One region of the Streptomyces sp. NPDC001868 genome, then DNA from elsewhere that is predicted to be linked to it. Evidence: riboswitches for the same ligand, from Rfam matches in the RefSeq annotation. Region 1 holds a riboswitch; the other holds the start of a gene.
The links. A riboswitch is a leader RNA that binds a small molecule or an ion and turns the genes downstream of it on or off. The one in region 1 is predicted to bind S-adenosylmethionine.
Positions count from the first base shown of each region.

Region 1 (4,412 bases):
GAGGTCGCGGAGCGACCAGTCGGGGCAACTGCGGACACGGACCTCCGGATCGGGAGAGCCCGCCACGCTGTCGCGCAGGGCGGCTGAGCGGTCCTGGATCAAGGTGAGCAGGTCTTCGAAGTCAGGTGTCCGGGTCATCCCGGCTTCCTATCACCCGGCACTGAGAACGCCCCTGTGACCTGGGCGGATGCCGGTCACACCACGCTGACCGGGTGCCGTACCACCGCGTCGAACAGATAGCCCTGTGTGTTGGGGACGGCGGTGTCCGGCTGGGTGTGGCCGGTCGTGTCCGTGGCGCGGGCCAGCAGGTGGGTGGCGCCGGGTGTTTCGGGGTGCCAGCTCAGGGACCAGCGGGTCCAGGTGGCGGCGCGGGGGCGGTCGTGCAGGCGGGCGGGCCGCCAGTTCGTCCCGCCGTCGGTGCTGACGTCGACCCGGGCGACGGGGCCCGCACCCGACCACGACCGTCCGTGCAGGACGTGTCTCCGCCCCGCCGTGAACGTGGCCCCGCGCGCCAGCTCGAAGGCGCTCTTCGTGACCTGCCGGGTGAGCGGCGCGCTGCCGCCCTCTGGGTGGGCGGGGCCGAACAGCCGGTAGAAGGTGGTGTTCCAGGGTGAGTAGAGCGGCTGTGCGGACACCTCGATGTCGCCGACCCACTTGATCGACGCGATCCCGATCCAGGACGGCACCAGCACCCGCACCGGGTACCCGTGGTCGTACGGCAGCGGCTCACCGTTCATCTCGTAGGCGAGCAGGACGTCGTCCAGCGCCTTGGCCAGCGGCAGCGGACGGCGTACCCGGCCCAGGCTCTCGCCCCCGCTGACGAACTCGGCGTCCAGACCGCGGGGTTGCACGTCCACGGCGTACGGGGACAGCCCGGCCCTGCGCAGTACGTCGGCCAGGCGCACCCCGCGCCAGCGTGCGACGCCGATCGCCCCCAGGGTCCAGGCGGTGCCGGTGACCGTCTCGCCCTGCTGGGCCGTGTAGAAGGAGCGGCCGTTTCCGGCGCACTCGACGAAGGCGGTACGGGTGACGGCGGGCAGGGCGCGCAGGTCGTCGTAGCCGAACTCCACCGGCCGGTCCTCGCCGGGGGTGCCGCGCAGCCCGGTGCCCCACAGCCGCAGCCGCCAGTCGTCGGCGTCCAGGACGGGGGTGGAGGTGTGGTTGCGTACGAAGAACAGTTCGTTGGGGGTGTGGTGGCCGGTGCCGCGCAGGGCCTCCCAGCGGGTCTCGGCGTTGGTGCCGCGCTGGATGAACCACTCGGGCGGCAGGGGTTTGACGATCGTTGCGTCGGCGGCGTGGGCGGGCCGTGCGGTGGCGAGTGCGGTCCCGGCGGCGGTGGCGGCGAGCAGGGTCAGCAGCCGACGGCGGGTGACTCCGTCGGCCCTGGCCTCACCGGCGAGCCACTGTCGTAGGCGGCGGCGGTCGTAGTCGGTTTCGTGGCGGTGACCGGTGGGGGTGGGAGATGGCATGGCGGATCCTCGTCATGAGCTTGCGGGCGAAGGGACATGAGGGAGCACGGCGGGGCACGAGAAGGGGCGGCGCGGGCGAGGGCGCGGCATCCGTCGGGGAGAGGCGGGGCCTACCCAACTGGCCTGCGCGGCAAGGCGGTTGGCACCGACCCCGGGAGGCGCGCGATCAGCCGGTCGTCCGACACAGCGCGGCGGCAACGCGGACGAGATCCACGGCGCGGCGGCGAGTCAGAGGCTCCGGCGACGGCATGGCGGGATGCAAGCATGTGGGGCGGAGGGTGTCAACGGAGCGTTCTCGTCGGCACGGTACGGAACCTTCGCACAGTGCCGAGCCTTCCCGCAGTATGGGGACAGTGCCCGAATCGCCATGCGGCGTTGACGGGTCGCGAAGGCGATCGCTAAAGTTTCAACTGGCATTGAGTGTCAGCGTCAAGCCCTGGCTCGCTGACCGGCAACCCTCCGACGCGGTGGGGTGCTCCAGGTGAAAGCCCGGCCGGATCGCCGATCCGGCAAGCGCGTGGGCCCGTGGCAGGGGCCCGGAAAGTGGAGGAGTGAGCGTGCGGCACAGCAGCGTCTCCGGTTCCTCCCTCACGGTCGCGGCGGCCCTCTCCCGGTTCTCCCGTCGCCGCCACATCGATCTGCAGCGCATCACCAGCTCCCTCTGTCTCGGCTGACCACGTTCCGGTCGCCGACACCGACTGCTTCCCGTCGGCTGTCCGAGGACGTTCACCGCTGGTTCTGACGCCCCCGGCGACCTCCTGAACCTCTTCGCGTCCTTCCCCATGTGAACCGTGCCGCCCTGCCTCGGGAGCGGCACCGTCCGCACCTCTGCCGTTGTCCGTACGCCCGCGTGCGCGACGACTTTCGCGTAGGAGAACTCGTTCCGTGACAGCGCATCCGGATTCCCGCCTTCCCCGCCCTGCCCTCCCACTTCGCCCTGCCCTCCCACCTCGTCGTGCTCGCCCTGCTCGATGGGTGGCACTGACCGCCTTTCTGGCCACCGGTGTGCTGCTGACCGCCTGCTCGTCCGGCAGCGGCGGCAGTTCGAGCGGTGGTGACGGGAAGCCCAGGTCGGGCGGCACCCTGACCTTCGCGGTGGGTTCCGACGCCGGCTGCGTCGATCCGCAGCAGGTCGGCAGCAACGACACCATCTACTCCCTGCGCCAGGTCGTCGACTCCCTGACCGACCAGGACCCGAAGACCGGCCGGATCGTGCCGTGGCTGGCGAAGAGCTGGGACATCAGCCCGGACACGACGACCTTCACCTTCCACCTCAGATCGGGGGTCACCTTCAGCGACGGCTCACCGCTGACCGCGCAGGTGGTCAAGGACAACTTCGACGCGGTGCCCGAGCTCGGCGCCCTGGGGACCCTGGCCCAGGGGTATCTGAGCGGTGTGGAGAGCACCACCGTGGTCGACCCGCTGACGGTACGGGTGAAGTTCAAGCAGCCCAACGCCCAGTTCCTGCAAGCCACTTCCACGTTCTCGCTGGGCATCGAGTCGTCGGCGAGCGTGAAGAGGACGCCGCAGCAGAAGTGCAGCGAGGGCGTCGTCGGCAGCGGTCCGTTCACGCTGAAGCAGTATGTGCAGAACCAGTCGATCACCTTGGCCAAGCGGACCTCGTACGACTGGGGTTCCTCGCTGTGGAGCAAGAAGGGCGAGGCGTACCTCGACAAACTGGTGTTCAAGGTGGTGCCCGAGGCGGGGGTGCGCACCGGCAGCCTGCAGTCGGGTCAGGTGGACGCGATCAGCAGCGTCGGCAAGGCCAACGAGGCGGCGCTCAAGGGCGGTCAGGTGAACCTGCTGCGGCGGGCCAACCCGGGCAATGTGTTCAACCTCGGGCTGAACAACTCCCGGCCACTGCTCAAGGACGTGAAGGTGCGGCAGGCGATCCTGTTCGCCATCGACCGGCGGCAGATCGTCGACGCCGTGTTCCCGACCGGCACACAGCCCGCCACGAGCATCCTGGCGCACACCACCCCCGACTACGCGGACCTCGGCCCGGACCTGACCCACAACGCCGCCAAGGCGAAGTCCCTGCTGGACTCGGCCGGTTGGAGGACCGGCGGCGACGGCATCCGGACGAAGAACGGCGACGAACTGCGCCTGACCGTCTCCTGGTTCGCCAACGCGGCCACCAACCAGCCCGCCCTGGAGCTGATCCAGCAGCAGCTCAAGGCCGTCGGCATCGACATCGTGCTCAAGGAGCGGCAGATCAGCCAGTTCGCCCCGACCCTCCAGTCCGGTGACTTCGACGCCGTATGGGGCAATGTGACCCGTGCCGACCCCGACATCCTGCGCAGCTCCTACTCCACGAAGCTGGCCAACTTCTACCACCTGCCGGCGAGCCCGCTGGACTCCCTGCTGACCCGGCAGGCGGCGACCACCGACGCGGCCGAGCGTGCCCGACTGGTCGAGCAGGCACAGCGGTTGATCGTACGGAACGCGTATGTGGTCCCGGTGGTGGAGCTGCAGACCCAGCTCGGGGTGGCGAAGAAGGTGCACGGCCTCGACTTCGAGGCGTCCAGCCGGATCCAGCTGCACGACACCTGGATCGGCTGACGCATGCGCCGCTATGTGATCAAACGCGTCGCGCAGGCGCTCGGGGTGCTGTGGGCGGCGTACACGGTCTCGTTCCTGGTGCTGGTCCTCCTGCCCGGCGATCCGGTGTCGGCGATGGCCGGGGCCGGGGCGGAGTCCAACCAGGTCGATCCGGCGCAGCTCGCCAGACTCCGGCACGAGTACGGCTTCGACAAGCCCGTACTGGCGCAGTACGCCGACTACCTCGGCCGGGCGGTGCGCGGGGACTTCGGGGACTCGATCTCCACCGGCCGCCCGGTGACCACGACGCTGGGGGACGCGCTGCCGCAGACCCTGACGTTGACCGGTACGGCGCTGCTGCTCGCGGTGGTCCTCGGCGGCGGTCTCGCGCTGTCGGCGACC
Region 1 is NZ_JBEOYO010000018.1:94,237-98,648, reverse strand. It holds gene ABT147_RS22145 (maleylpyruvate isomerase family mycothiol-dependent enzyme) at 1-138, opposite strand, end outside; gene ABT147_RS22140 (sulfite oxidase) at 195-1,469, opposite strand; SAM riboswitch class IV at 1,882-1,991, shown strand; gene ABT147_RS22135 (putative leader peptide) at 2,027-2,143, shown strand; gene ABT147_RS22130 (ABC transporter substrate-binding protein) at 2,445-4,031, shown strand; gene ABT147_RS22125 (ABC transporter permease) at 4,035-4,412, shown strand, end outside.

Region 2 (4,412 bases), on a different contig from region 1:
ATCGGACCGGGTTCCCCAACTCTACAGTGCTCAACCATAGAGAATTGCCCCCTCCGCTTCTCTCACGGAGGGGGCAATTCGATGAACTCTCGGTAATCAAAGTTACCGACGGTTACTACCGACGGGTACTGACCGGGGGTCAGCCACCGGCGACCGCGGGAATGATCGACACACCCGCACCGTCCGGCGTGGCCGTCTCCAGCCCCTGCTCGAACCGGACATCATCGTCATTCACGTACACATTCACGAACCGCCGCAACTTGCCCTGATCATCCAGAACCCGGGCGGCGATCCCGTTGTGGTTCTTCTCGAGATCGGCGATGACCTCGGCGAGGGTGGCCCCTTCGGCGGTCACTTCGGCCTGTCCACCCGTGTAGGTGCGAAGGATGGTGGGGATACGGACGGAAACGCTCACGATGGGACCTCCGGTCAGGTGGTGTTTTTAGGGGCGCGGGGAACTGCGCGACCAGCCCCCACGGACCCGCAGACGAACGACTACCAGGCCTTACGCCAGACCGGCCGCACGGAACGAATCAAGGCTGGGCCGAATGGTCGCGGTCAGCCCGGTCCCGGCCACCGCGTCCAACGTCTTGAGCCCGTCCCCGGTGTTGAGAACAACCGTGGTCAGCGTGGGATCAAGAACCCCGTCCTCGATCAGCTTCTTCGCGACCCCGACGGTCACCCCACCCGCGGTCTCGGCGAAGATCCCCTCCGTCCGCGCGAGCAACTTGATCGCCTCGACGACCTGCTCGTCGTTCACGTCCTCCACGGCCCCACCGGTCCGCCGCGCGATGTCGAGCACATACGGCCCGTCCGCCGGGTTGCCGATGGCGAGCGACTTGGCGATCGTGTTGGGCTTCTGCGGCCGTACGACGTCGTGGCCCGCCTTGAAGGCCACCGACACCGGCGAACACCCCTCCGCCTGCGCACCGAAGATCTTGTACGGCTTGTCCTCGACGAGCCCGAGCTTGATCAGCTCCTGGAGCCCCTTGTCGATCTTCGTGAGCTGCGACCCGGAGGCGATGGGCACGACGAGCTGGTCGGGCAGCTGCCAGCCGAGCTGCTCGCAGATCTCGTACGCCAGGGTCTTGGAGCCCTCCGCGTAGTACGGCCGCAGGTTGACGTTCACGAAGCCCCAGCCCTCGCCGGCCGGGTCGCCGATCAGCTCGGAGCAGAAGCGGTTCACGTCGTCGTAGTTGCCCTCGATACCGACGAGCTCGCCGCCGTAGATCGCGGCCATGACGACCTTGCCCTGCTCCAGGTCGTGCGGGATGAACACGCAGGACCGGAAACCGGCGCGGGCGGCGGCGGCGCCGACGGCACCGGCCAGGTTGCCCGTGGAGGAGCAGGAGAGGGTGGTGAAGCCGAAGGCGCGGGCCGCCTCCAGGGCCTGGGCGACGACGCGGTCCTTGAAGGAGTGCGTCGGGTTGCCCGAGTCGTCCTTGATGAAGAGCTTGCCGGCGTCGACACCGAGCGCGGCGGCCAGATTGTCGGCCTTGACGAGCTGGGTCCAGCCGGGGTTGATGTTCGGCTTGTCGGCGACATCGGCCGGGACGGGCAGCAGGGGCGCGTAACGCCAGATGTTCGCGGGCCCGGACTCGATCTTCTTCCGCAGCTCCTCCGTGTCGTACGCGGAGTAGTCGTACGCGATCTCCAGCGGCCCGAAACACTCCTCGCACGCGAAGACCGGTCCGAGGGATACGCGGTGACCGCATTCCCGACAGCTCAGGGCAGCGGCGGGGCCGAGGTCTACTGTGGAGGTGGAGTCGGTGGTGCTTGCAACAGTCTGCGCAGCCATGGAGGCGAGGCCCTTTCTCCTCATCTTCCTCACGACGCACTTCGCCGTGAGACGGATTTGGCACCTTCCCGAGCCGGGAGCCTCACCACGACTACGTGGTCAGACCGGCTGGAGGGTTGCCGGGGCTTCATCGGGCCGTATCCCTCTGCCCCTCTGGATGAGCGGTATTTGGTTGTATACGCCGACGAGCAGCGACATGCGATGGTCACCAGCGTTGTCCAAGACTGTAACCGAAGGCCAGGACAGTTGAGAGAGCCGTCCGAACCGCGAGATGAACGCAGAGGAGCCGCGCACTGTGCTGAAGGAAGTCGAGCGCTGGCTGAGCACCCGCTCCTGGTCCATGACCGACCGCCCGCTCCACAGGATCATGGCCGCGAAACGCGCCACCGGCCAGTCGGTCACCGTCGTCCTGCCCGCGCTGAACGAGGAGGAGACGGTCGGCGACATCGTCGCGATCATCCGTCATGACCTCATGCGGCAGGTTCCGCTCGTCGACGAGATAGTGGTCGTCGACTCCGGCTCCACCGACCGGACGTCGCAGGTCGCGGCGGCTGCCGGGGCGAGGGTCGTCCACCGCGACGACATCCTGCCGCGCATACCCGCCGTGCCCGGCAAGGGCGAGGTCCTGTGGCGGTCGCTGATGGTGACGTCGGGCGACATCGTCTGCTTCATCGACGCGGACCTCAAGGAGTTCTCGTCCGACTTCGTCTCCGGGATCGTCGGCCCGCTGCTCACCGATCCCGGCGTCGATCTCGTCAAGGCGATGTACGACCGGCCGCTGGGCTCCGCCGCCGGGCAGGGCGGGCGTGTGACGGAACTCATGGCCCGGCCCCTGCTCAACATGCACTGGCCCCAGCTGGCCGGCTTCGTCCAGCCGCTCGGCGGCGAGTACGCGGCGCGGCGGTCCCTGCTGGAACAGCTTCCGTTCCCCGTCGGGTACGGGGTCGAGCTGGGCATGCTGGTCGACGCGCTGCATCTGGTGGGCCTCGATGCCCTGGCCCAGGTCGACGTGGGTGTCCGTAAACACAGGCACCAGGACGGGGCGGCGCTGGGCCGCATGTCGGCGGCGATCTACCGCACGGCCCAGCTGCGGCTGGCCCGCGGCCATCTGATCCGTCCCGTCCTGACCCAGTTCGAACGGGGGCGGGAGGGCTTTGAGCCGCGGACGTATTCGGTGGACCTGGAGGAGCGGCCGCCGATGGTGGACATCGAGGAGTACGTGGAGCGGAAGGCGGCGTGAGGGGGTGGGGGGTGCGGGTCGTCGGCGAGTGCGGCTCCGGTGGGGCTTCTCGCGCAGTTCCCCGCGCCCCTAAAAGATTCAGGCCCCGGGGGGCCTGAAAAAGCGACGGGGCTGTGGGGTGAAAAGCGTGGGGCGCAGCCCCGGCTTTCAGGGGCGCGGGGAACTGCTCGACCAGCCCCCACCGGGCCGCAGTCGCCACCCCACACGCACCCCCCACCCCCATAGGCGCTCCTGTATACGGCCGAACCGCACGTTTGACCGCCGAACCCAAGGGCTAGGTTGAGCCCTATGGCCTCAACACGCGGTGCACAGATCCTCGTCGCCTCCAACCGCGGCCCCGTCACCTACACACAGGACGACACGGGCGCCCTCACAGCGAAGCGCGGCGGCGGCGGCCTCGTGTCCGGCCTCTCCGCGATCGATCCGGCGTCGGGCGCCGTCTGGGTGTGCTCGGCACTGGGCGACGGCGACCGGGAGGCCGTACGCCGCGGCGTCGCCGAGCCCGGCGTACGCATGCTGGACATCCCCGCCGACATCCACCACGACGCCTACAACGGCGTGGCCAACTCCACGCTGTGGTTCGTGCACCACATGCTCTACCAGACCCCGCTGGAGCCCGCCTTCGACGCGGAGTTCCGGCGCCAGTGGGCGTCGTACGAGACGTACAACCGCGCCTTCGCCGAGGCGCTCGCGCAGGAGGCGGCGGACGGCGCGGCCGTGCTGATCCAGGACTACCACCTGACCCTGGCCCCCCGGATGCTGCGCGAACTCCGCCCCGACCTGCGGATCGGCCACTTCTCGCACACCCCGTGGGCGCCCGTGGACTATTTCCGGCTGCTCCCCGACGACATCGCGGCCCAGGTGCTCGACGGCATCCTCGGCGCCGACCGTGCCGCGTTCCTCACCCAGCGGTGGGCGGACGCGTTCACCGACTGCTGTCGCGCCGTCCTCGGCCCGGACTCCCCGTCCGGCACCCGGATCGGCGTGCACGGTCTGGGCGCCGACGCGGACTTCCTGCGGGCCCGCGCCCACCAGCCGGACGTCGACGAGCGCGTGACCGCGCTGCGGGAGCAGATCGGGGCCGCCCCCGACGGCACCCCGCGCCGCGCGATCGTCCGCGTGGACCGCACGGAACTGTCCAAGAACATCGTGCGCGGCCTGCTCGCGTTCCGGCACCTCCTCGACGACCGGCCGTCCTGGCGCGAGCGCGTCGTCCACGTCGCCTTCGCCTACCCGTCCCGGCAGGACCTCGCCGTGTACCGGGACTACATGGCCGAGGTCCAGCGGGTCGCGGACGAGATCAACGAGCTGTACGGGACGCCGGGTTGGACCCCGGTCATCCTCCATCTGAAGGACGACTTCGCGCGGTCGCTG
Region 2 is NZ_JBEOYO010000013.1:52,693-57,104, reverse strand. It holds gene ABT147_RS17615 (MoaD/ThiS family protein) at 140-415, opposite strand; gene thrC (threonine synthase) at 506-1,798, opposite strand; SAM riboswitch class I at 1,816-1,962, opposite strand; gene ABT147_RS17605 (glucosyl-3-phosphoglycerate synthase) at 2,094-3,038, shown strand; gene ABT147_RS17600 (alpha,alpha-trehalose-phosphate synthase (UDP-forming)) at 3,327-4,412, shown strand, end outside.
Region 2: another riboswitch for S-adenosylmethionine. It lies ahead of thrC (threonine synthase); the one in region 1 lies ahead of ABT147_RS22135 (putative leader peptide).